Regions from separate parts of the Pseudoalteromonas sp. Angola-7 genome, predicted to be linked through region 2. Evidence: predicted binding sites of a transcription regulator. Region 2 holds the regulator's gene; each other region holds the start of a gene.

Region 1 (7,941 bases), on a different contig from region 2:
GTGCGCGAAGTGTTTCAACATCAAGGTCATTGGTTGGCTCATCCAGTAGTACTACGTTACCACCGGCTTTTAAAAGCTTAGCAAGGTGTAAACGGTTACGCTCACCACCGGATAAGTCTTTTACAAACTTTTGCTGATCGTTACCTTTAAAGTTAAAGCGGCTAACGTATGCACGGCTTGGGAACTCAAAGTTACCAATTTTTAGCACGTCTTGACCGTCAGATATTTCTTGGAATACGGTTTTGCTTTCGTCCATATTGCCACGGAACTGATCAACCGTTGCAAGCTCTACAGTTTCACCTACACTAATGCTGCCGCTATCTGGTTGTTCTTCGCCACTTAGCATTTTAAATAGGGTTGATTTACCCGCGCCATTGGCACCAATAATGCCCACAATGGCACCTTTTGGCATGCTAAAGCTTAAATCGTCGATTAAAACACGATCGCCAAAACTCTTACGTAAGTTATTAACTTCAAGCACTTGGTCGCCTAAACGCGGACCAGGTGGAATAAATAGCTCGTTAGTTTCGTTACGCTTTTGGTAATCAGACTGCTGTAGCTCGCTAAACTGCGCCATACGCGCTTTAGACTTAGCTTGACGACCTTTAGGGTTTGAACGTACCCACTCAAGCTCTTGAGCAATTGATTTTTGACGTGCTTTTTCAGATTTTTGTTCTTGTTGTAAGCGCGCATCTTTTTGTTCAAGCCAAGAAGAGTAGTTACCTTCCCATGGAATACCTTCACCACGGTCAAGCTCTAGTATCCAGCCAGCTACATTATCAAGGAAGTAACGGTCATGCGTTACCGCCACAACAGTGCCTTCGTAATCGTGTAAGAAGCGCTCAAGCCAAGCAACCGACTCAGCATCTAAGTGGTTAGTAGGCTCATCGAGAATAAGCATATCTGGCTTTTCGAGTAATAAACGACAAATAGCAACACGGCGGCGCTCACCACCTGAAAGGTGCTCAATTTTAGCATCCCACTCAGGTAAACGAAGTGCATCGGCAGCGCGCTCTAAAACGTTATCGATGTTGTGACCATCGTGCGCTTGAATAATCGCTTCAAGCTCGCCTTGCTCTTTTGCTAGGGCGTCAAAGTCAGCGTCTTCCATTGCGTACTCGTTGTACACTTCGTCAAGGCGGTTAAGGGCATGTTTTACTTCGCCAACAGCTTCTTCAACTATTTCGCGTACTGTTTTGCTTTCATCCAGTACTGGCTCTTGCGGTAAGTAACCAATTTTAGTACCCGGTTGAGGGCGAGCTTCACCTTCAAAGTCTTGGTCAACACCGGCCATAATGCGAAGTAATGTAGATTTACCAGCACCATTTAAACCTAGCACGCCAATTTTAGCGCCAGGGAAAAAGTGCAACGAAATATCTTTTAAAATTGTGCGCTTAGGTGGCACAACTTTAGATACTCGACTCATCGAGAATATAAACTTATCAGGTAAAACCATGGAGGAAAGCCTTCAAATAATAATAAAAATTTCAATGTTGTATTGTAGTGGCTCACGGGTGAAACAGTCAACGAATGGCGGGTTTTAAAGCGCTAAAGCACACTTGTTAGCAAAGTATAAAACCATGAATAAATTTCATTTAGACATCTATACATCTAGAGGTTGATATTTTTAGCATTCTGTTCATAATGAGAGCGTATAAATTCTCGGTTTTTATGAGTAGGAGTAAAAATATGCCAATTACAGTGAAAGACGAGCTACCGGCTATTGCCCGTTTACGTGAAGAAAACGTGTTTGTAATGCCAAAAAGCCGTGCAAAAACGCAAGAAATTCGCCCAATGCGTTTGGCTATTTTAAATTTAATGCCTAATAAAGTAGAAACCGAAGTACAGTTTATTCGTTTGCTTGCTAATTCTCCTTTGCAAGTAAATGTAGAACTATTACGCCTAGATACGCACCGCAGCAGTAGCAATTCAGAAGAGCACCTAGATACTTTTTATCGTTATTTTTCAGAAGTAAAAGACAATAACTACGATGCGTTAATTGTTACCGGCGCGCCACTAGCACACCTTGAATACGACGATGTAGCCTACTGGGATGAGCTAAAAGTGATTATTGATTGGGCAGAGCAGCACGTTACTTCCACACTTTACTCATGCTGGGCGGCGCATGCGGCGTTGTATCATCGTTACAATTTAAAGCGTGATTTAAAAGAAGATAAACTCTGTGGCGTGTTTACCCACCAGTGTTATTTTGATCACGGAGCACTTACTCGTGGCTTCGACGATACCTTTTTAGTGCCGCACTCACGTTATGGCCACATTGATATAAATAAAATAAACGCCTGCGACGATATAGTGGTATTGGCAGGCTCTGAAAAAGTAGGTGCTTACTTAATGAAAAATAAGTCGGGCAGCCAAGTGTTTATAACCGGCCACCCAGAATACGATGCCGACACATTAAAAGCAGAGTACGAACGCGATTTACAAAAAAGCCCAGACGCGCCAAAACCCGAAAACTATTTTCCAAATAACGATGCAAGTAAAAAGCCGTCAAAAACGTGGCAAAGCCATGCCTTTTTGCTTTTTTCGAACTGGTTAAATTACTACGTGTACCAAACTACACCTTATGATATTAATTTAGTTAGCCAAGATGTGAGGACTAACAACTATGCCGAATAACGTGCCAAACAAAAATAAGCAAAGCGAATTAAGCGCTGCGCTAAAACAGCGTATTTTAATTTTAGATGGTGCAATGGGCACTATGATCCAAACTCACAAGCTTGAAGAAGAAGACTACCGCGGTGAGCGCTTTAAAGACTGGCACGTGCTAATAAAAGGCAATAACGATTTATTAAGCCTTACCAAGCCCGAGTTAATTGCTGATATACACCGCAGCTTTTTAGCCGCCGGTGCAGATATTATTGAAACCAATACCTTTAATTCAACCACCATTTCGATGGAAGATTACGACATGGCAAGCATAAGCCGTGAGGTAAACCTAGAGTCGGCCAAACTTGCACGCGCAATATGTGACGAGTTCACTGCTAAAAACCCAGAAAAGCCACGCTATGTAGCCGGTGTGTTAGGGCCAACCTCTAAAACTTGTTCTATCTCGCCAGATGTAAACGACCCAGGCTATCGTAATATTACCTTTGATAAGCTGGTTACTGCGTATGTTGAGTCTACTCTTGCATTAATGGAAGGCGGCGCTGATTTAATACTTATTGAAACCATATTTGATACCCTCAATGCAAAAGCAGCCTCATTCGCAGTAGAAGAAGCATTTGATCAAGCAGGGCGCACATTACCTGTAATGATCTCGGGCACCATTACCGATGCCTCAGGACGTACGCTTTCGGGGCAAACAACCGAAGCATTTTATAACTCTATTCGCCATATAAAACCTATTTCGATTGGCCTTAACTGCGCCCTTGGCCCCGATTTACTACGCCAATACGTAGAAGAGCTTTCGCGCGTGTGCGAAACCTTTACCTCAGTGCACCCTAATGCGGGTTTACCTAACGAATTTGGTGAGTACGACCTAGAAGCAGAGGACATGGCCGCCGAGATTATAGATTGGGGTAAATCGGGCTTTATAAATATTGTTGGTGGTTGCTGTGGTACTACGCCTGCGCATATTCGTGCGTTTGCCAAAGGGCTTGAAGGGGTTAAACCTCGCCCATTACCAGAGCTTGATATACGCATGCGTTTATCAGGCCTTGAAGCCTGTAACTTAAACTAGGAGCCAACATGACACAGCAAATTGCAGTATTTACCAATGTTGGTGAGCGTACCAACGTAACCGGCTCTGCCATGTTTAAACGCTTAATCATGGAAGAAGATTATGAAACAGCTCTTAATGTTGCTCGCGAACAAGTAGAAAATGGCGCCCAAGTTATTGATATAAACATGGACGAAGCCATGTTGGACTCAAAGGCGGCCATGATTAAGTTTTTAAACTTAATTGCATCAGAGCCCGATATATCTAAAGTGCCTATTATGGTCGACTCCTCTAAATGGGATGTAATAGAGGCAGGGCTTAAATGTATTCAAGGCAAGGCGATTGTTAACTCAATATCGCTTAAAGAAGGCGAAGAGCCATTTAAGCGCCAAGCTAAAATTATTAAACGCTTTGGTGCAGCCGCTGTTGTTATGGCGTTTGACACCGAAGGCCAAGCCGACACCGCAGATAGAAAGTACGAAATATGTGAGCGCAGCTACAAAATCTTAGTCGATGAAATAGGTTTTCCGCCGGAGGATATTATATTCGACCCTAATATATTTGCTGTAGCCACCGGTATAGAAGAACACGACAACTACGCAGTAGAATTTATAGAAGGCACACGCCGCATTAAACAAAACTTACCGCACTGTAAAGTGTCGGGCGGGGTGTCTAATGTCTCGTTTTCGTTTAGAGGTAATAACCCCGTACGTGAAGCGATTCACTCGGTGTTTTTATACCATGCGATAAAAGCGGGTATGGATATGGGTATTGTAAACGCAGGGCAACTTGCGGTTTACGACGACATCCCCGAGGAACTTCGCAAAGCCGTAGAAGATGTAATCCTTAACACTGACCCAGGTTCAGGTGAGCGCTTAGTAGAAATAGCCCCTAAGTTTTCAGGCATGGCACAAGCCGAACGCGTAGAAGATTTAGAGTGGCGCACATGGCCTGTTGAAAAACGCCTAGAGCACGCCCTTGTAAAAGGCATTACCACCTTTATAGATGAAGACACGGAAGAGTGCCGAGCTGCCGCCGATAAACCTATTCACGTAATTGAAGGGCCATTAATGGATGGCATGAACGTGGTAGGGGATTTATTTGGCGCAGGTAAAATGTTTTTACCGCAAGTTGTTAAATCGGCCCGCGTAATGAAGCGAGCAGTGGCCTACCTAGACCCATTCATAGAAGCCGAAAAAGAAGAAGGTGCCACTAACGGTAAAGTAGTTATGGCAACCGTAAAAGGCGACGTGCACGACATTGGTAAAAACATTGTAGGCGTAGTACTGCAATGTAATAACTACCAAGTAATCGATTTAGGCGTAATGGTACCTGCTGAAAAAATACTGCAAACCGCGATTGACGAAAAAGCCGACATAATCGGCCTTTCGGGTTTAATTACCCCATCGCTTGATGAAATGGTACACGTAGCCAAAGAAATGACCCGCCGAGGCTTTGAATTACCCCTTATGATTGGCGGTGCAACTACCTCTAAAGCGCATACTGCCGTTAAAATTGAGCCGCAGTACGACAAAGGCGTAGTGTATGTAAATAACGCCAGCCGTGCGGTGGGCGTGGTATCGAGCTTATTATCTAAGGAGCTAAAACCGGCCTTTTTAGAAAAAACTAAAGCCGAGTACGAAAAAGTACGCGAGCAACAAGCGCGCAAAAAGCCACGTTCAAAACCCGTTACCATACAGCGCGCCCGAGATAACGCCGCCAAGCTTGATTGGGATAACTACACGCCACCCGTGCCTAAAAAGCTGGGCGTGACCGAATTTAAAAATGTATCAATTGCGACTTTACGTAAATACATAGATTGGACCCCATACTTTATGACGTGGTCAATCGCTGGTAAATACCCACGCATAATGGACGATGAAGTCGTTGGCGAGCAAGCACGTAGCTTGTTTAAAGACGCTAACGACATGCTCGACGACCTTGAAAAGTCAGGTGCTTTGCAACCTTTAGGTGTAATTGGTTTATTCCCTGCAAACCGCGTGGGTGATGACATAAAAATTTACACCGACGAAACCCGCAAAGAGCTGTTAACTACCTCATGCCATTTACGCCAGCAAACCGAAAAAACCGACTTTGCTAACTATTGTTTAGCCGACTACATTGCGCCAAAAGGCACACCTGATTACTTTGGCGCGTTTGCAGTAACGGGCGGCTTAGAAGAAGACGACCTAGCCGACGCGTTCGATGCCAAGCAAGATGACTACAATAAAATAATGGTAAAAGCGGTTGCCGACAGGCTTGCCGAGGCGTTTGCAGAATACTTGCACGAACAAGTGCGCAAAGAGTATTGGGGTTACGCAGCCGATGAAAACTTAAGTAACGATGAGCTAATTCGCGAAAACTACCAAGGTATTCGCCCAGCGCCTGGTTACCCAGCGTGCCCAGAGCACACCGAGAAAAAGAAAATTTGGCAGTTACTCGATACCGAAAAACGCATTGGCATGCAGCTCACCAGCTCATACGCCATGTGGCCAGGGGCTGCGGTTTCGGGTTGGTATTTCTCACATCCTGAGGCAAAATACTACGCCGTAGCCGCTGTGCAAAAGGATCAGGTAGAAGATTATGCCAAGCGAACTAGTATGACGCTCACAGAGGCAGAAAGATGGCTATCGCCTAATTTGGGGTATGAGCCAGAGTAAAAGAGCAGCGGTCAGTTTTTAGCTGTCAGCTATCAGTAAAAGAAAAACGAGCCTAATTTGGCTCGTTTTTTTATATTAAAGAAAAGAAGTAAAAATTGGTTCATATGTATTCAGTGTTTATTTAGTATAAGTAGTAATAAAAAGCTGAGTAACTTGATTTTTACTCAGGAAAATATTCTTTTCTAAAAATAATAGGATTATAGATTAAATGAAGCTTTATCATTACATGGATGAGGTGTTTGGCTTAAAAAATTTATCAAATAGGAGGATTAAGGCTTCAACTTTTGACAATTTGAATGACCCTTTTGAGTTATTAGGTATCGAAACTAGCACACCTTATATACGTGCAAGCTTAAATAGGATGAAACTAGGTGTTTCAAGAGAATTTGGAATATTGTGCTTTAGTAAAATTTGGTCTAACCCTATTCAGTGGGCTCATTATGCTAATAACCACAAGGGCATATGTGTGGAACTTGAGCTATCTAATAAAGAGGATGCTCAAGAAGTAAAATATTATTCTGAAAGATTTAAAAGTAATTTAATAGATGATCAAAGCTTCCCACTAAAGTTATTACTTTCTAAATTCAAACATTGGGAATATGAAAAAGAATATAGAACAATTCGGGACCTTAATAACTTTGAAAAAGAAAATGGTCTTTATTTTCAGCCATTCAATGAGGACATGAAACTATCTAAAATAATTATTGGATGCCAATCGAAGTTAACTAGAAGCGAGCTAGAGAAGTCCCTCTGCATTCAGGATAGAGGTGTTGAAATTATATATGCTAGAGCAGCTTTCAAGTCATTTAAGATTGTTAAGTATCAGAATAAATAAAGGACTATTAATGAAGTATCTACATTATATATTGCTTTGCCTATCCCTATTTTTCACATCGAACACATTTGCGCTTGAGCAAAAGTATCACGGGAGTGTTTTACCTGTTATTGCTGCTTTTAAAGCGCAGGATAAAACTGCGATTGCTGCGCATATTCGCTACCCTCTAAAAAGGCAATATCCATTGCCCGACATTAAAAATGAAGCTGAGTTTATTAACCGCTTTGATGAAGTGTTCGACGATGAACTAGTTGCCGTTATTGGCAGCTCTAATATTAATACCGATTGGAATAAAGTTGGTTGGCGCGGCATTATGCTAAATAACGGCGTGATGTGGCTAGATACCGACGGTAAAATTATCGGTATAAATAGCCACACAGCTAAAGAGCAGGCGTTTGCTAAACGCTTAATTGAACAAGACAAGCAATCACTCCATTCAAGTATTAATACATTTGAAGAGCCAGTGCTGGATTGGAAGACGGCTAGCTACCATATTCGCGTTGATGATTTAGGTGATAGAAATTACCGTTATGCAGTGTGGAGTAGTGATAAAAGGCCAAAGGACAAGCCTGATATGGTTTTATTTAACGGTGATATTACCTTTGAGGGTAGCGGCGGCAATCACCACTATACGTTTATAAACGGACGCTATAGTTACATATTACACGTTACTATTATTGGCTGCGATACATCGCCACCTGGTTGGCTTGAAGTATATAAAAATGATGAGCAGTTATTAAATGAGTCAGTTATAAGTACTAAGTAAA
Region 2 (7,941 bases):
CCAGTGGGATAAAAGTTTAGGTGTAGCGTGGCGACCAAAAAACAGCCCAGCCGTTTATAATGGCCCTATACGTATTCGCCGTGCACTTGCGCAATCTAAAAACGTTATTTCTGTGCGCTTACTTCGCGGTGTAGGGTTACAACGCACCGCCGATCACTTGCTTAAGTTTGGTTTTAAAGATGCTGATATTAACCGCAGTGAATCGTTAGCATTAGGGAGTGCATCAATCACGCCATTAGAGCTTGCTCGCGGCATGAGCGCATTTGCTAATGGCGGTCACTTAATTGAACCTTACTTTATATCTGAAATTCAAGATGCCTATGGCAATGTACTATTTAAAGCAAACCCAGCTCTTGCTTGCGATGAAGACGAGCTATTACCCGTCTCTCAAGCAATGGATAGCTTCAACAACAACCTAGATACCGACACAACAGATGATACAGCCACGCAACCACGTTGTGCACCGCGTGTTATATCAAAGCAAAATGCTTTTTTAATTGCTGAGGCAATGCACAGCGCAGTATGGGGTGGCGGTAGCTGGACCCATAAAACAGGCTGGAGCGGAACTGGTTGGCGTGCGCAAGCATTAGATAGACGCGATCTATCGGGTAAAACAGGCACAACCAATGACTCTGTCGATACTTGGTTTAGCGGCTTTAACCGCAATGTAGTAACATCTGTATGGGTTGGTTTTGACAACCCAGGTAACTCGTTAGGACGCTCAACCTATAATAACAACCTAGATAGCAGTCAAATCTCTGGTGCTGAATCGGGCGCCAAAACGGCACAGCCTGCCTGGGTTGATTTTATGAAAGTGGCGCTTGAGGGCACACCAGAGGCGCCAATAGAGCCTCCTGAAGGACTAGTTTCAATTCGTATCGATTTAAAAACAGGTTTGTTAAGTCATAAAAACGACTACACCAGTCGCTTTGAATATTTTGAAAAAGGCACTGCACCTACAAAATATGTGCTGTCTCAGCCAACTGATATTTTTGAAGAAGATACAAAAACAGAAGAAGAGTTATTCTAAAAACAAAAACGGCAGCTTACACAAGCTGCCGTTTTACTATTAATATTTGCCTGCGCTATTTTAGGTTTTTAACTAACCAATATAAATCAGAGTGCACTCCCGCGGCGGTCACTTCTTTGCCTGCCCCAGGGCCTTGTATTACTAAGGCGTTTTCGTTGTACCACTGGCTATTAATAACAAAGATATTATCGCCAGGTGTTAAGTTAGCTAAGGCGTCCCCTTTAGGCGCGTAAGTTATACCTACCTTCGCCGATACTTTACCCTGCTCTAATGCCAATAAACCGGTATACCTAAGTACAGCATCTTGAGCATTTGCCGCATCGGCATGGTGTTTAATAAACGCATTTAGCTTATCTTTATTCGCTAAAAAGTCACCCCATGAACCTTGGGCTAACTCATCAGGCATTAATGCTTGTAAGCTTATATCATCTAAATCTAATTCAATGCCAAGCTCGCGCGCAAGTATCAGCAATTTACGTTGCATATCCCGGCCCGATAAATCCTCGCGAGGATCAGGCTCTGTAAAGCCCATTTTTTGCGCTTCAAGAACAAGGTCAGAAAATGCCACACTGCCATCGTACTTACTGCATAGCCACGAGAGTGTCCCCGAGAAAACACCTTCAATACGCGTAATTTTATCGCCACTATTTTGTAAATCGGCCAACGCAAAGTTAATCGGCAACCCTGCCCCAACACTGGTGTTGTAGCGCCAATGCAAATTACGCTCGCTAATACTTTGGCGCAGCGCGTTATACCAACTAGATGCAGCAGTGCCCGCGTACTTGTTAGCACTTATTAAATGGCAGTCTCGCTCTACAAAGTCGGTGTATAATTGGCTAAATTGCTCGCTTGCCGTTATATCAACAACAACTTTGTGCTCGTAATCAAGTTCGTTTAATGCACTTAATAAATCCGCCTGCTCATAAGCAACGGCATTATGCTGCCATTGTTTTTTCCACTGTCCGAGTGTAATACCCGAGGCATTAAATAGCATATGTTGCGAGCGAATTAACCCAACTAGCTTAATACTATAATCGCCCGACAAACGCTTAAATTGAGCATCTAGCTGGCTTAAAAATTCATCGCCTACATTACCTAAGCCAGCCACAACCAGAGCAACTTCTTGGCCTTTATTAATTAATTTTTCGTGCAATAAACTAAGTACATCGCTTTCTATTAACTGATCCGTTAACAGCAATGTATAGCCTGTATCTTGATGAATAAAACGAGGGTGAATACTTTGCTGATTTAAAACCTCAGCCGCTAATGTACTTAGCGTATAAACATCTTGCGTAGGCGCAACCACCGCGCAGCCATTTAAATTAGACTCGCTTATATTTGCTCGCCCAGCGAAATAACTCACTACTTGATGCGTTGCACCCGCGGGCACAACTAAGTATGTATCGCCGTTGTGTATAAAATGATGAAGGCTGTGCTGGATAAGCTGGCTAACATGCGCCACTTCACCCGCGTTAAGGCCTTCAACGAGCAGTAAATCAACGTTTTGTAATGTAGTAATAAAACGTTTTTGCTTAGCTTTGCCTTGTTTTACAATATCGGTAGGAGCAGTTTGCACATCAAAACTACTACGTACAGCCAGTTTAATATTACTGTTTTTTAAAGGCGAAAGCGTTTTAGCATGTAACACAGGGTTACCCAATCGAGCTAATAAGTTAGCTTGTTCACGGCACACCTTGTTGTACTTAATCGCCTTTTCAACTTTACGTGGGTCGGCACTAAATACCCCTGGCGTATCAGTCCAAATACATACATTTTGTGCGTCGCAATAATTGGCTAATAAGGTGGCGCTGTAATCACTGCCATTGCGCCCAAGCGTAACTGTTTTACCATCAGCACTTGCTGCGATAAACCCTGTTACTACGTTAATTTTATTTGCATCAATAACTTGCCTGCATTGCTGTTTGTTTTGCGCATGCAAAAGCTCCCCGCTTGTTACACTAAACAGCGCTCTAGCATCATGAGCACACGCTTGAATGTTTAATTGCGTTAAATAGGCTGCCAATAATCGCGCAGACCACAGCTCACCATGCGCCAGTAAGGCCGCCTCTTGCAACTGCTGCTTGCTGGCTTGCTCCGCTACATCACTTAGCTCTTGCGCTAACACAGCTAAAGCCGTGTGTTTAGCATCGGCTTTTAATAACTCTTCAATTAATGCCGTTTGGTGATTACTCAATTGCAGCAAAATATCAGCAACGGCTTGCTTATCTTGTTGTTGATAACTTTGCCACAGCGAAACCAATGTATCGGTGGTTTTACCCGCAGCAGATACAACCACGCAATCGCCAGGCTGTGTGTGGCCAATAATTATTTTTGCCACACTTTGATAGCGCTCGCCCGAGCTTAAGCTCGAGCCGCCAAATTTATGTACACTTTTTACCATACTCAATCACCACAAAGCTGGATGAGCAGCCTGCTGCTTTACATCACCATTGGCATTGCCTGCAGCTTTACCAACACGCCCTACATTTTTATTTTGCCCAGGTTTCACTAAGTTAAATACACGCTCAAAATCAGCAAGTAGGTCTTCTACATCTTCAATACCGACCGAAATACGAATTAGCGTATCGCCCACACCCGCCTCTAAACGTGCTTGAGCGTCCATACCTGCGTGAGTCATGGTCGCAGGATGACAAATTAAACTCTCAACCCCACCTAACGATTCTGCTAAGCTAAATTCTTTAAGGCTTGTTAAAAACGCCGCGGCATCATTCACATCGCCTTTAATATCAAAACTAACCATACCACCAAACCCAAGCTGTTGGGCTTTAGCAAGCGCATGTTGAGGATGCGATTCAAGGCCTGGGTAGTAAACTTGGCTAACATACTCAGAGCTTTCTAAGTATTTAGCAATTGCCAGGGCATTTTCTTGGTGCTGTTTTAAACGCACATTTAAAGTACGTAAACCACGTAACGTTAAATAGCTATCAAATGGTGCGCCGGTAATACCAATGTTATTGGCCCACCAAGCAAGCTCATCACCAAGCTCTTGTGTAGCAGCAACAACTGCACCGCCTACAACATCAGAATGGCCGTTTATATATTTAGTGGTTGAGTGCACAACAATATCTACGCCAAACTTAATTGGGTTTTGTAATGCCGGTGATAAAAAGGTGTTATCGGCGGCCACTAATGCACCGCACTGTTTTGCTATATCCGTCACGGCTTTAATATCCGTTAGGCGCAGCACAGGGTTACTTGGTGTTTCTATCCAAATTAATTTAGGTTTAATGGTTAAAATTTGTTTTAGGCTTTCTGGTTTAGTTAAATCAAGCACTTTAAGTTTAAGCAAGCCGCGCTTTTCTAACGACGTAAATAAACGGTAGCTGCCGCCATAACAATCGTGAGGAATAACCAATGTATCATCGTTATTTAATAACTGTGTGGCTAAGTGCACTGCTGCCATGCCCGTAGCAGTAATAATTCCGCGTGCGCCACCTTCAAGTTCTGCTAGAGTGTCAGCTAAAATATCGCGATTAGGATTACCACTGCGTCCATAGTCGTATGCGCGCTTAGTATCAAAATCGGCAAACGAATAAGTCGTCGATAAATAAATTGGCGGTACAACGGCGCCATGATGTTTATCGGCATCAACCCCATTTCGAACAGCAATGGTTGCTTTGTTTTTTTCGCTCATATTCGTCACCTGATTAATTTGGATGTTTAGACGTCTAAAAGAGTAAGTTATCCATTATAATAAGTCAAAGCTTTTAAAGCTCTAGATGGCTAAAAATAACAGACGCGTAAAACTTCAAGAAAGCTGTATTTACTATTACAGCCAGCTTATTAAGATAGATTGCTATCTATTATTTGACTATCTTTTTTAAAACGATAGAATTTCACGCATATTTACACGCTTTTTACGCCGTGTGAGAAATTAATAATCTGAGGCAACGATACATCTTATGGCTAAATGGAATGGTGAGTATATTCACCCATACGCAGAACACGGGAAAAAATCAGAGCAAGTTAAAAAGATCACCGTTTCGATCCCGCTAAATGTATTAAAAGTATTAACTGATGAGCGTACACGTCGTCAAATAAACAACCTGCGTCATGCAACAAATAGCGAGTTACTATGCGAAGCGTTTTTGCATGCCTTTACAGGCCAGCCATTACCTAATGATGATGACCTACGTAAAGATAACGCAGAAAAAGTACCTGAAGAAGTTAAAAAAATAATGCAAGAAATGGGTTTAGAAGTGCCTATTTTAGACGAAGAATAAAACGTCTTTTTAAACAAAAAAACCTCAGCATGCTGAGGTTTTTTTGTTTAAGCGCTATATATTACGCCATATAATTTTCCGGTAAGTCAATTTGTGCTACGCCCGATTCAACAGCAGCAATAGCAACCGCCTTGGCTATACGTGGTAATAAACGCGGGTCCATCGGTTTAGGAATAATGTAATCTGCACCAAATTCGAGCTTTTCTACACCCGCTGCTTTTAATACTTGCTCAGGCACTGGCTCTTTAGCAATACTACGAATAGCTTCAACAGCGGCTATTTTCATTTCATCGTTAATTGCGCTTGCACGTACATCAAGTGCACCACGGAAAATAAACGGGAAACATAAAACATTATTAACTTGGTTAGGGAAATCAGAACGCCCCGTTGCCATAATTAAGTCTTTACGAGCACTGTGCGCAAGCTCAGGTGCAATTTCAGGATCTGGGTTTGAACATGCAAACACCACTGGCTTATCGGCCATTAGTTTTAGATCTTCAGGTGCAAGTAAGTTAGGACCCGATACACCTACAAACACATCAGCATCAGCAATTACATCTTGTAGAGTACGTTTATCTGTATTGTTAGCAAAAAGCTGTTTGTATTCGTTTAAGTCATCGCGGCGAGTATGAATTACCCCTTTGCGGTCTAGCATATAAATATGTTCGCGCAGTGCACCACACTTAATTAACAGCTCCATACAAGCAACCGCTGCAGCGCCAGCACCTAAACATACAATAATGGCATCTTCTATTGATTTGCCCTGCACTTCTAAGGCGTTAAGCATACCTGCCGCAGTTACAATAGCGGTACCGTGTTGGTCATCATGAAAAACCGGAATACTGCAACGCTCAATAAGTGCTTTTTCAATTTCAAAACACTCTGGCGCTTTAATATCTTCTAAGTTAATGCCACCAAACGTATCGGCAATATTAGCCACTGTATTTATAAAGTCTTCGGTGGTGCGATGCTTAACTTCAATATCAATAGAATCTAGGCCAGCAAAACGTTTAAATAAAAGCGCTTTACCTTCCATAACAGGTTTAGAGGCTAATGGCCCTAAATTACCCAAACCTAAAATTGCCGTACCATTACTGATCACCGCAACCATATTACCTTTACCGGTATATTTATATGCATTGGCTGGGTCTGCTGCAATTTCGCGCACAGGCTCTGCAACACCAGGGCTGTATGCTAATGCTAAATCTTGCACCGTTTCGGCTGGTTTTGTTAGCTCAATGCTGATTTTGCCTGGAACGGGGTGAGAGTGGTAGTGTAATGCTTGTTCACGAAAATCTGACATAACGCGATGGTATCCTGCAATTTAAGTTAAGTGAGAGGGAGTATGGGGCTAAGATACTCTTATTATTTTTAAATTCCAAGCAATATCAGGTCTATCCTGTTATATGCTATATCCGTTAATTTTAAGTGATTTATCAGCAACTTCGCTAAAAGTTATCAATATTAAACAAATAAAAATTCATTCAAAAAGTGCTTTTTCAGGTTCATTTTGCCCTGCCAGTATTTTTGTAAAATAGCAGAATAGTAAAATAGTAAAATGCACCAATATGGCGCGTTTATCACCGTTAAAAACAAATATCGCCACGATAAGCACTTTTAGCAGCTTGGTTAAAAATTAACGTATAAAAAATATAGAGAAGAATTGTGAGTTTGTCTGCAAAGGTTTATGCATATTCAGAATAAGAACAGGAAATAGTTATGCACACGTAGTACGGCAACAATCGGTGATTTTTTAGTAAAAATGATGAATTTTAGGCACAAAAAAAGCACCCGAAGGTGCTTTTTTTACTAAACAGCAATAATTACTTCTTGCTGCTAAGTGCACCGAAGCGCTTGTTGAAGCGATCAACACGGCCGCCAGTGTCTAAAATCTTTTGCTTACCAGTGTAAAACGGGTGACACGCAGAACATACGTCTAAGTGAATGTCTTTACAAAGAGTAGAACGAGTTTCGAATTTGTTTCCGCATGAACATGTTGCAGAAATTGCTTCGTACTTAGGGTGAATACCTTCTTTCATAGGAACCTCTAGTTAAGGCCGCATCGCTCTCCAAACCCGAAGTCTGGCACCATACGTCGTTAAAACAAATTTATAGGCCGCGGATTTTATCCAACTAGCTTGCCCCGCACAAGCTTTAATTACGCTTTTTGCCAAAAAAGTAACCAACCAGCGCTACCACATCCATTTGTATGTAGGTTTTTAGCCTTATTTTTAGTACATTAAGCTATTACCCTTTATCACATGAGTTGTTATGCGTTTTGTTGAAGTTGCTATTAAAGTTCCGTTACCACGCACCTTTGATTATAAAATAGATGAACAACTCATCTCGCCCTCGGCGCCTATTATGCCAGGGATGCGTGTTTTAGTGCCTTTTGGCAATCAAAAGAAAGTAGCGGTTGTTCTTGCACTTAAAACGCATACCGACGTACCAGATAACAAAATTAAAGCGGTTACTGAGGTTATTGACCAAACCCCTATTTTATCATCACAGCATTTAGAACTGCTTAGCTTTACTGCACGCTATTATTGCTACCCGCTCGGCGAAACCATACACATTGCGCTGCCAGGTGCGCTTCGCCAAGGTGAAAACCCAGATAAAACCAGCATTAACATGGTTAGCCTTACCGAAAAAGGCGCAAAGGTTCCA
Region 3 (7,941 bases), on a different contig from region 2:
CCATATTGCACCAGCACACCTAAGCTAAAAAATACCAATGCTAAACAGGCTGTTAGCCAATAGCCTACGTTAAAATCGAATAAGCCTTGGCTTTTAGTAACCGTTTGCTGAGTTTGTTTTTCTTTAAGCCAAAGCGAACTAAGCGCTGATATTTCTATGGGTGCCGGCATCCAGCCCATTAACGCGACCATAAAGCTCAGCATAGCCAACTCGTAAGGTGATGGGCCAATATAGTCAGCTGGTGCCATTGGGCCGTTACTAAATGCGATAACCAGTGCAATAACAGTAGCAAGCGTCAATAGCCCCATTATGCCTTTAGCAACGCTGTCGAGCGCTTTAAAGTGCCCAAGTAATAAAATAGCTAAACACACGGCCAATAATATCCAACACAGTAGCGTGACTTCTATCACTATTGGCAGCGCATAATGCAGCAAGCTTGCAGTCAGTAATAACACCCCTGCGGTATTAACTATGGCGGCCAGGATATTTAAGCCAATAAAACTATAAAAATAGACAGGGCCTTTATTTTTATAGCCTTCTACTAAACTGTTTTTGGTTGCTAGGGTGTATTCCATACCAAAGCGAAAAAATGGGTACTTTAATACATTAACAACGAGAATTAGCCAAAACAGTTGCCAGCCAAATAGCGCGCCAGCTTGAGTAGATGCAACTAAGTGAGAGCCGCCAATTGCTGCGGTTGCCATTAAGATACCAGGGCCTAGTGCGCCCAATCGAGATTTCCAAGAGGTGTGTGTTTGCTGCATTAATTTCTCAAATTATGTGTGTTATTCGCTCTGGTTATTAATTTTCATAATTAATAACACCGAAGGCTGCATAACTTACCTAAATTAAAGGCAATAAAAAAGAGCCGTAAGGCTCTTTTTTATAGTACTTTGGGACTAAATCTTATTTTAGTTCCATCTCTTGGATGATTTCGTGCGCTATTTCTGGCGTTGTGCTTACAGGCTTTTCGTGTAAATTTGCTTTTATTTGCCCTTTTCGATGTTTTAGTGCTGCATCGAGTTTTTTAGCTGCGCTTGCAATCGCCGGGTACATAACTTCGTTTTCCCCTTTTACCGATATACGCGCACCTTCGTAATTTGTGCTAATTTCTGCTTGGATTTTGTGATGCTCTTTAGACAATATAATGTCGAGTGCGATAAGTGATGGAAAGTGGCTCTCGATTTTTGAAAACTTTTCGTTGATATGCTCTCTAATAGAGTTAGTAACGTCTACATGGTGACCAGAAAGATTAATTTTCATAGGGTATCCTTTTATTTGTTACCTCATAAATAGTATTGGGGGCTATTTAGATTAACACAAGGAAAAAGCACTGATTTTTGAAATTAAATTGTTACTTAAACTGATTTAAATTATAAGTTGTGCAAAGTTTATGCAAAGCCCATAAAATATGGGCTTTCAGACGTCTAGCCTTTAGCGTTTAGTCTGTGTACGAACAGCAATAGTCAGCAAAATCACTCACTTTTACTTTAAAGCTAACATTGGCATCAACATTAAATGATTCGCCCGCCATAAATGTTTTCCACTGCGTTTCGCCAGGTAATAAAATGTCCCACTGGCCGCCTAATAGCTCCATGAGTTCTTTTTTACTGGTATCAAATACAAATTCACCTGGTTGCATAAAACCTAGCGTTTTGGTTGTGCCATCGTTAAATACCACGGTACGGCTTGATACTTTACCGTCAAAATACACGTTCGCTTTTTTAATTACGCTTACATTTTCAAACTGAGACATCCTCACTCCTGTTGTATTATTTTATTTAATCGGCCACCACCTTGCCTGATAGGTCATAGCCTTGCAAGAAAAGCGCTGTGAAAATTACTCATCTGAAATTAAAACTCAAAAGGCTTTAAGCCAAAAAAGTACTACGTATTTCAAGCAGTGTGATTCAAGTATCTTAAGGCTACTACGCCACTTTATAACTCAGTTAGCAAACAAAAAAGCCCGCCCTGTTTTACACAGGGCGGGCTTTTAAATATTAAAGCTAACTATTAAAACAGTTCGTTTGCTTTATTTACAATGTTCTCTACTGTAAAGCCAAAGTGCTCAAACAGCTCACCAGCAGGTGCCGACTCACCAAAGGTAGTCATACCTACTACTGCGCCATTTAGGCCCACGTACTTGTACCAGTAATCAGCAATACCAGCTTCTACTGCTACGCGGCGTGTAACGGCTGCCGGTAGTACGCTTTCTTTGTACTGTGCGCTTTGCTCTTCAAATACATCAGTACATGGCATAGATACAACACGTACCTTTTTACCTTGGTTGCGTAGCTCTGTTGCAGAGTCTTGTGCTAGTTGCACCTCAGAACCTGTTGCAATAATAATTAGCTCTGGCTCGCCGTCACAGCTAAGGATGTAACCACCCTTTTTAACATCAGCTAATTGCTGAGCGTCACGCGCTTGTTGCTCAAGGCCTTGGCGAGTAAAGATAAGTGATGTAGGACCGTCTTTACGCTCAATAGCTTGTTGCCATGCTATTGCCGACTCAACTTGGTCACACGGGCGCCAGTTGTATAAGTTTGGCGTTAAACGCATGCTCGCAATTTGCTCTACCGGTTGGTGAGTTGGACCGTCTTCACCTAGGCCGATTGAATCATGCGTGTATACAAAAATGCTTGGTTGCTTCATTAGTGCAGCCATACGTACCGCATTTTTTGCGTATTCAACAAACATTAAGAACGTTGCACCGTAAGGAATAAAGCCTTTATGAAGGGCAATACCATTCATAATTGCCGACATACCAAACTCACGTACACCGTAGTAAACGTAGTTACCGCTTGCATCGTCTGCAGTTAGCCCTTTAGAGCCATCCCAAATTGTTAAGTTTGATCCAGCTAAATCGGCTGAGCCACCCATGAATTCTGGTAATAACGGGCCAAATGCATTTAATGCATTTTGCGACGCTTTACGAGATGCAGGGTTTGCAGGGTTTGCTTGTAGTTGCTCTATGTACGCTTGAGATTTTTCAGCCCAATCGCCTGGAAGTTCGTTATTAATACGGCGCTTATATTCAGCTGCAAGCTCTGGGAATGCCTTTGCGTATGCTGCAAATTTTTCGTCCCAGCTAGATTCAAGCTGTTGACCTTTTTCTTTGCTATCCCACTGTGCGTAAATATCATCAGGGATTTCAAATGCACCGCCAGACCAGCCTAAAAATTCGCGAGACGCTGTAATTTCGTCATCACCTAATGGCGCGCCGTGACAATCGTGGCTACCAGATTTATTAGGTGAACCGTAACCAATCACTGTTTTACAACAAATTAGTGATGGTTTGTCGGTAACACTTTGAGCCTCTGCTATTGCAGCACTAACAGCATCGCTGTCGTGGCCATCAACGTCACTTATTACATGCCAGCCGTACGCTTTAAAGCGTGCTGGTGTATCGTCGCTAAACCAACCTTCAACTTCACCATCGATTGAAATACCGTTGTCATCCCAAAAAGCCACTAACTTGCCAAGGCCTAATGTGCCAGCAAGTGAACATGCTTCATGAGAAATACCTTCCATTAAACAACCGTCACCCATAAATGCATATGTGTAGTGATCAACAATGTCGTGGCCTTCACGGTTAAATTGTGCAGCAAGCGCTTTTTCAGCAATCGCCATACCTACCGCGTTTGTGATCCCCTGACCTAGTGGACCCGTAGTAGTTTCAATTCCCGGTGCATAACCGTACTCAGGGTGGCCTGGCGTTTTAGAATGCATTTGACGGAAGTTTTTAATTTCATCAAGTGGTAAGTCGTAACCAGTTAGGTGCAATAGAGAATAGATAAGCATTGAACCGTGGCCATTTGAAAGAATAAATCTGTCACGGTCAGCCCACTCTGGATTAGTTGGATTATGCTTTAGATAATCGCGCCATAATACTTCTGCGATATCGGCCATGCCCATAGGGGCTCCAGGGTGGCCAGATTTGGCCTTTTGTACTGCGTCCATTGACAAGACGCGAATAGCATTTGCAAGTTCTTTGCGAGATGGCATGAATTCTCCTACCTTTATGTGTATTTGCGCGGGTACTTATGTGTTCGTTAATACCCTTAAGTAACTTAAGAGCTGTTATAGCAACCATTCTTACTTAATGTGGGTGCACTGTGCAATTAAAAACCCCATAAAAATGGGCTATTATGAATATTTTTTAAGACCAAAAAGTTATTACTCATTTTATTTAGACGTCTAGGCGTAAAAACACTATGCAAGGTGTTTTGTTTTAGATAAAATACGCCCCTTAATTTTTTAGCGCTAATACCGACGTTTGTGAAGCGCAATATTTGTGAGCAGAAATACAATGGCAAAACATTTATTTACTTCTGAATCTGTTTCTGAAGGTCATCCGGATAAAATCGCCGATCAAATCTCTGATGCGGTACTTGATGCTATCCTAGAGCAAGACTCTCATGCCCGTGTTGCGTGCGAAACTTACGTAAAAACCGGTATGGTTATGGTTGGTGGTGAAATTACCACTAGCGCATGGGTTGATATTGAAGAAATTACACGTAAAACAGTACGTGAAATTGGCTACACGCATTCAGACATGGGTTTCGATGCAGACTCGTGTGCAATTTTAAACACAATTGGTAAGCAGTCTCCTGATATTAACCAAGGTGTTGACCGTACTAGCCCAGAAGAACAAGGTGCTGGCGACCAAGGCTTAATGTTTGGTTATGCATGTAACGAAACAGAAGTACTAATGCCTGCGCCAATTACTTACTCGCACCGTTTAGTACAGCGCCAAGCGCAAGTACGTAAAAGCGGCGAGCTTAACTGGTTACGCCCAGATGCAAAATCTCAAGTAACTTTTGCATACGAAAACGGCAAGCCTGTAGGTATTGATGCAGTTGTACTTTCTACTCAGCACGCTGAAGAAATTTCGCAAAATGACTTAGTAGAAGCCGTGATGGAAACCATCATTAAGCCGGTACTTCCTGCCGAGCTTATTACTAGCGCGACTAAATTTTTCATTAACCCAACGGGTCGTTTTGTAATTGGCGGACCAATGGGCGATTGTGGTTTAACAGGTCGTAAAATTATCGTAGATACATACGGTGGTATGGCACGTCACGGTGGTGGTGCTTTCTCAGGTAAAGATCCATCAAAAGTTGACCGCTCAGCTGCATACGCTGCACGTTACGTAGCTAAAAACGTAGTGGCTGCAGGCCTTGCTGATAAGTGTGAGCTACAAGTATCTTACGCAATTGGTGTAGCAGAGCCTACCTCTATCAGCGTTGAAACCTTTGGTACAAGCAAGCTTGAAGAAGGTCGTTTAATTGAGCTTATTCGTGAGCACTTTGACCTACGCCCTTACGGCTTAATTCAAATGCTTGATTTAGAGCGCCCAATTTACCAACCAACAGCGGCATACGGTCACTTTGGTCGTGACGAATTCCCATGGGAACGTACAGATAAAGCAGACGCACTTCGCGCAGCTGCTGGCCTTTAAGCCAAAATGCATTAAATAATAAACGGCCCTTTTAAGGGCCGTTTTTATATCTAAAGCAAAGGCTAATTATACTATTTATATCAATTGCATTAATTTAGTTGTTTATCGTAGCACCCAATAAATAGTGCAATAACAAAGGAATTTACGGCGTACAGTTATTTTATATAAATAATTTTAACGCAATCAGTGCGCTCTTTAATACGCTAAACTAATCGTGTTTTGAATTAAATTGGTATTAGCTAGCCCTCGAATTTCGTACGGTTTTAGGTATATACTCTTTGCATAATAAAAGCTTAAGGGATAAGTAAATGGCCAATAATTTTCGCGTTATGTTTGTAGGACTCGCCGAGGGCACTGAGGCTAAAACGGCCTGCGTTAATTTAGCAAGTAAGCTAAAAACGTCTGAAGATAAAGTAACTCAGTTTTTTAATGGCAAAGCACTCTTTGCACCTAGCAATAAAGACAAAGCCTTAAAGCAGGCCAAATTACTGGCAAGCCTAGGCATTAAAAGTAAGTTACAAGCCACAGGTGAGCTACCCACTCAAAGCCCTAGCGCAGCTAGTCAGCGTGATGAACGGATTTTTGATGCCCTTGATTACATAACGAGCAGCCTGATCCGCCTAGAAGAAAAACTAGAAGAGCTAGAACAAAGGCTTCCAACCAATGAGCTAAAAAGCCCTACAGACGAAAGCGATGACTGGCAAGAAGATGATCTTATGCTTGACGAGCAGCTCGATGAACCCGTTAAAACGCGTAGCAATACTTTGTTATATTCACTGATTGCCACTGCCGTTTTACTACTTATTGTGCTTGCTGTTTACTTAGCTTTTCCTGATTTAGTGTCTAATTAATCAAAGGTGCGTAATTACAATGAGCAATAAACGTACACACATACGCCAATCTATTCGCCAATTACGCAATAATCTATCAAAAAAACAGCAAGAAAAAGCCGCGGCACAGCTAAAGTTGAATTTTACTCAACAGCTAAATAGCGATAAAACAGCTTCAAAAAAACAAATAGCCATTTACTTTAGTAACGATGGAGAATTAGATACCTCATTGTTAATTAATGAGTTATGGCAACAAGGCCACACCCTTTACTTACCCGTTATACACCCATTTAATGGGGCTACTTTGCTGTTTCAACGCTATGAAAAAAACTCACCCATGAGGGCAAATCGCTATGGTATCTTGGAGCCTAAGCTGAACTGCTCTCAAATATGCCCATTAACTGATTTAGATTACTTACTGATGCCACTTGTAGCATTTGATAATCAAGGTAACAGATTAGGAATGGGGGGTGGATTTTACGATAAAACACTGGCGCAATTACACGCTTACAATTGGCAAAAACCGCAACTTATAGGCTTAGCACACAGCTGCCAAAAAGTAGATGCACTGCCGATTGAATCGTGGGATGTTCCACTTAAAACCATTATTACTCCCGATAAAATTTATCACTGGTAATAAACACCCACTACACATTTGAAATATGAGCATAACAATGACGCAAGACGAATTAAAAAAAGCAGCTGCGTGGGCTGCACTCGAGTTTGTAAAAGAAAACACCATTGTTGGTGTGGGGACAGGCTCTACCGTAAATCATTTTATTGATGCCCTAGGCACAGTAAAAGGCACCATAACGGGTGCGGTATCTAGCTCTGAGGCTTCAACAGCGCGTTTACACGCGTTAGGTATTGAAGTGTTTGAGCTAAACGATGTAGATGCTCTTGATGTATACGTAGACGGCGCAGATGAAATTAATGCCCAAAACGAAATGATCAAAGGCGGCGGCGCAGCACTTACCCGCGAAAAAATAGTTGCAGCCGTTGCAAAACAATTTGTTTGTATTGTTGATGACACAAAATTAGTAGATACATTGGGTGATTTTCCGCTTCCGGTAGAAGTTATACCCATGGCACGCAGCTACGTAGCGCGTGAATTATTAAAACTTGGTGGCGACCCTGTGTACCGCCAAGGCGTAGTAACCGATAACGGTAACGTTATTTTAGATGTACACAATTTAAGTATTAGTAATGCCAAACAACTTGAAACACAAATTAATTCAATTGTTGGCGTAGTTACCAACGGCCTATTTGCGATGCGCGGCGCTGATAAAGTGATTATCGGCACTAAAAATGGGCCACAAATTAAATAGGATGAGGTTATGAGTAAGGTATCGTTAGCAAAAGACAAAATTAAAATTCTCTTGCTTGAAGGTGTTCACCAAAGCGCAGTAGAAACGCTTAAACGTAATGGTTACAGCAACATCGACTACGTAAAAACATCGCTACCTGAGGACGAACTTAAAGAGCGTATTAAAGATGTGCACTTTGTAGGGCTTCGTTCTCGTACTCATATTAACCAAGCAGTTTTAGACTCAGCTGAAAAGCTAGTAGCCATTGGTTGTTTTTGTATTGGTACTAACCAAGTTGACTTAAACTCAGCTCGCGAGCGCGGTATTGCGGTATTTAATGCAC

What was found. Region 2 encodes MetJ, which represses methionine synthesis genes. Its sites were predicted from a motif close to TAGACGTCTAGACGTCTA; they were not measured.
Region 1: the regulator MetJ is predicted to act here: its motif matches at 1,597-1,614, upstream of metA (homoserine O-succinyltransferase).
Region 3: the regulator MetJ is predicted to act here: its motif matches at 4,191-4,208, upstream of metK (methionine adenosyltransferase).

What each region holds. Positions count from the first base shown of each region.
Region 1 is NZ_JAQREL010000002.1:369,681-377,621, reverse strand. Features, by position in the region: gene ettA (energy-dependent translational throttle protein EttA) at 1-1,456, opposite strand, end outside; gene metA (homoserine O-succinyltransferase) at 1,690-2,637, shown strand; gene PSH50_RS04295 (homocysteine S-methyltransferase family protein) at 2,627-3,700, shown strand; gene metH (methionine synthase) at 3,709-6,339, shown strand; gene PSH50_RS04285 (DUF2971 domain-containing protein) at 6,548-7,174, shown strand; gene PSH50_RS04280 (hypothetical protein) at 7,185-7,940, shown strand.
Region 2 is NZ_JAQREL010000005.1:186,567-194,507, forward strand. Features, by position in the region: gene PSH50_RS09630 (penicillin-binding protein 1A) at 1-1,030, shown strand, start outside; gene metL (bifunctional aspartate kinase/homoserine dehydrogenase II) at 1,086-3,431, opposite strand; gene metB (cystathionine gamma-synthase) at 3,438-4,685, opposite strand; gene metJ (met regulon transcriptional regulator MetJ) at 4,954-5,274, shown strand; gene PSH50_RS09650 (malic enzyme-like NAD(P)-binding protein) at 5,336-6,577, opposite strand; gene rpmE (50S ribosomal protein L31) at 7,098-7,313, opposite strand; gene priA (primosomal protein N') at 7,546-7,941, shown strand, end outside.
Region 3 is NZ_JAQREL010000003.1:98,716-106,656, forward strand. Features, by position in the region: gene PSH50_RS05415 (NRAMP family divalent metal transporter) at 1-764, opposite strand, end outside; gene raiA (ribosome-associated translation inhibitor RaiA) at 907-1,263, opposite strand; gene PSH50_RS05425 (pyrimidine/purine nucleoside phosphorylase) at 1,442-1,756, opposite strand; gene tkt (transketolase) at 2,014-4,005, opposite strand; gene metK (methionine adenosyltransferase) at 4,310-5,461, shown strand; gene PSH50_RS05440 (hypothetical protein) at 5,770-6,312, shown strand; gene PSH50_RS05445 (5-formyltetrahydrofolate cyclo-ligase) at 6,332-6,928, shown strand; gene rpiA (ribose-5-phosphate isomerase RpiA) at 6,966-7,619, shown strand; gene serA (phosphoglycerate dehydrogenase) at 7,629-7,941, shown strand, end outside.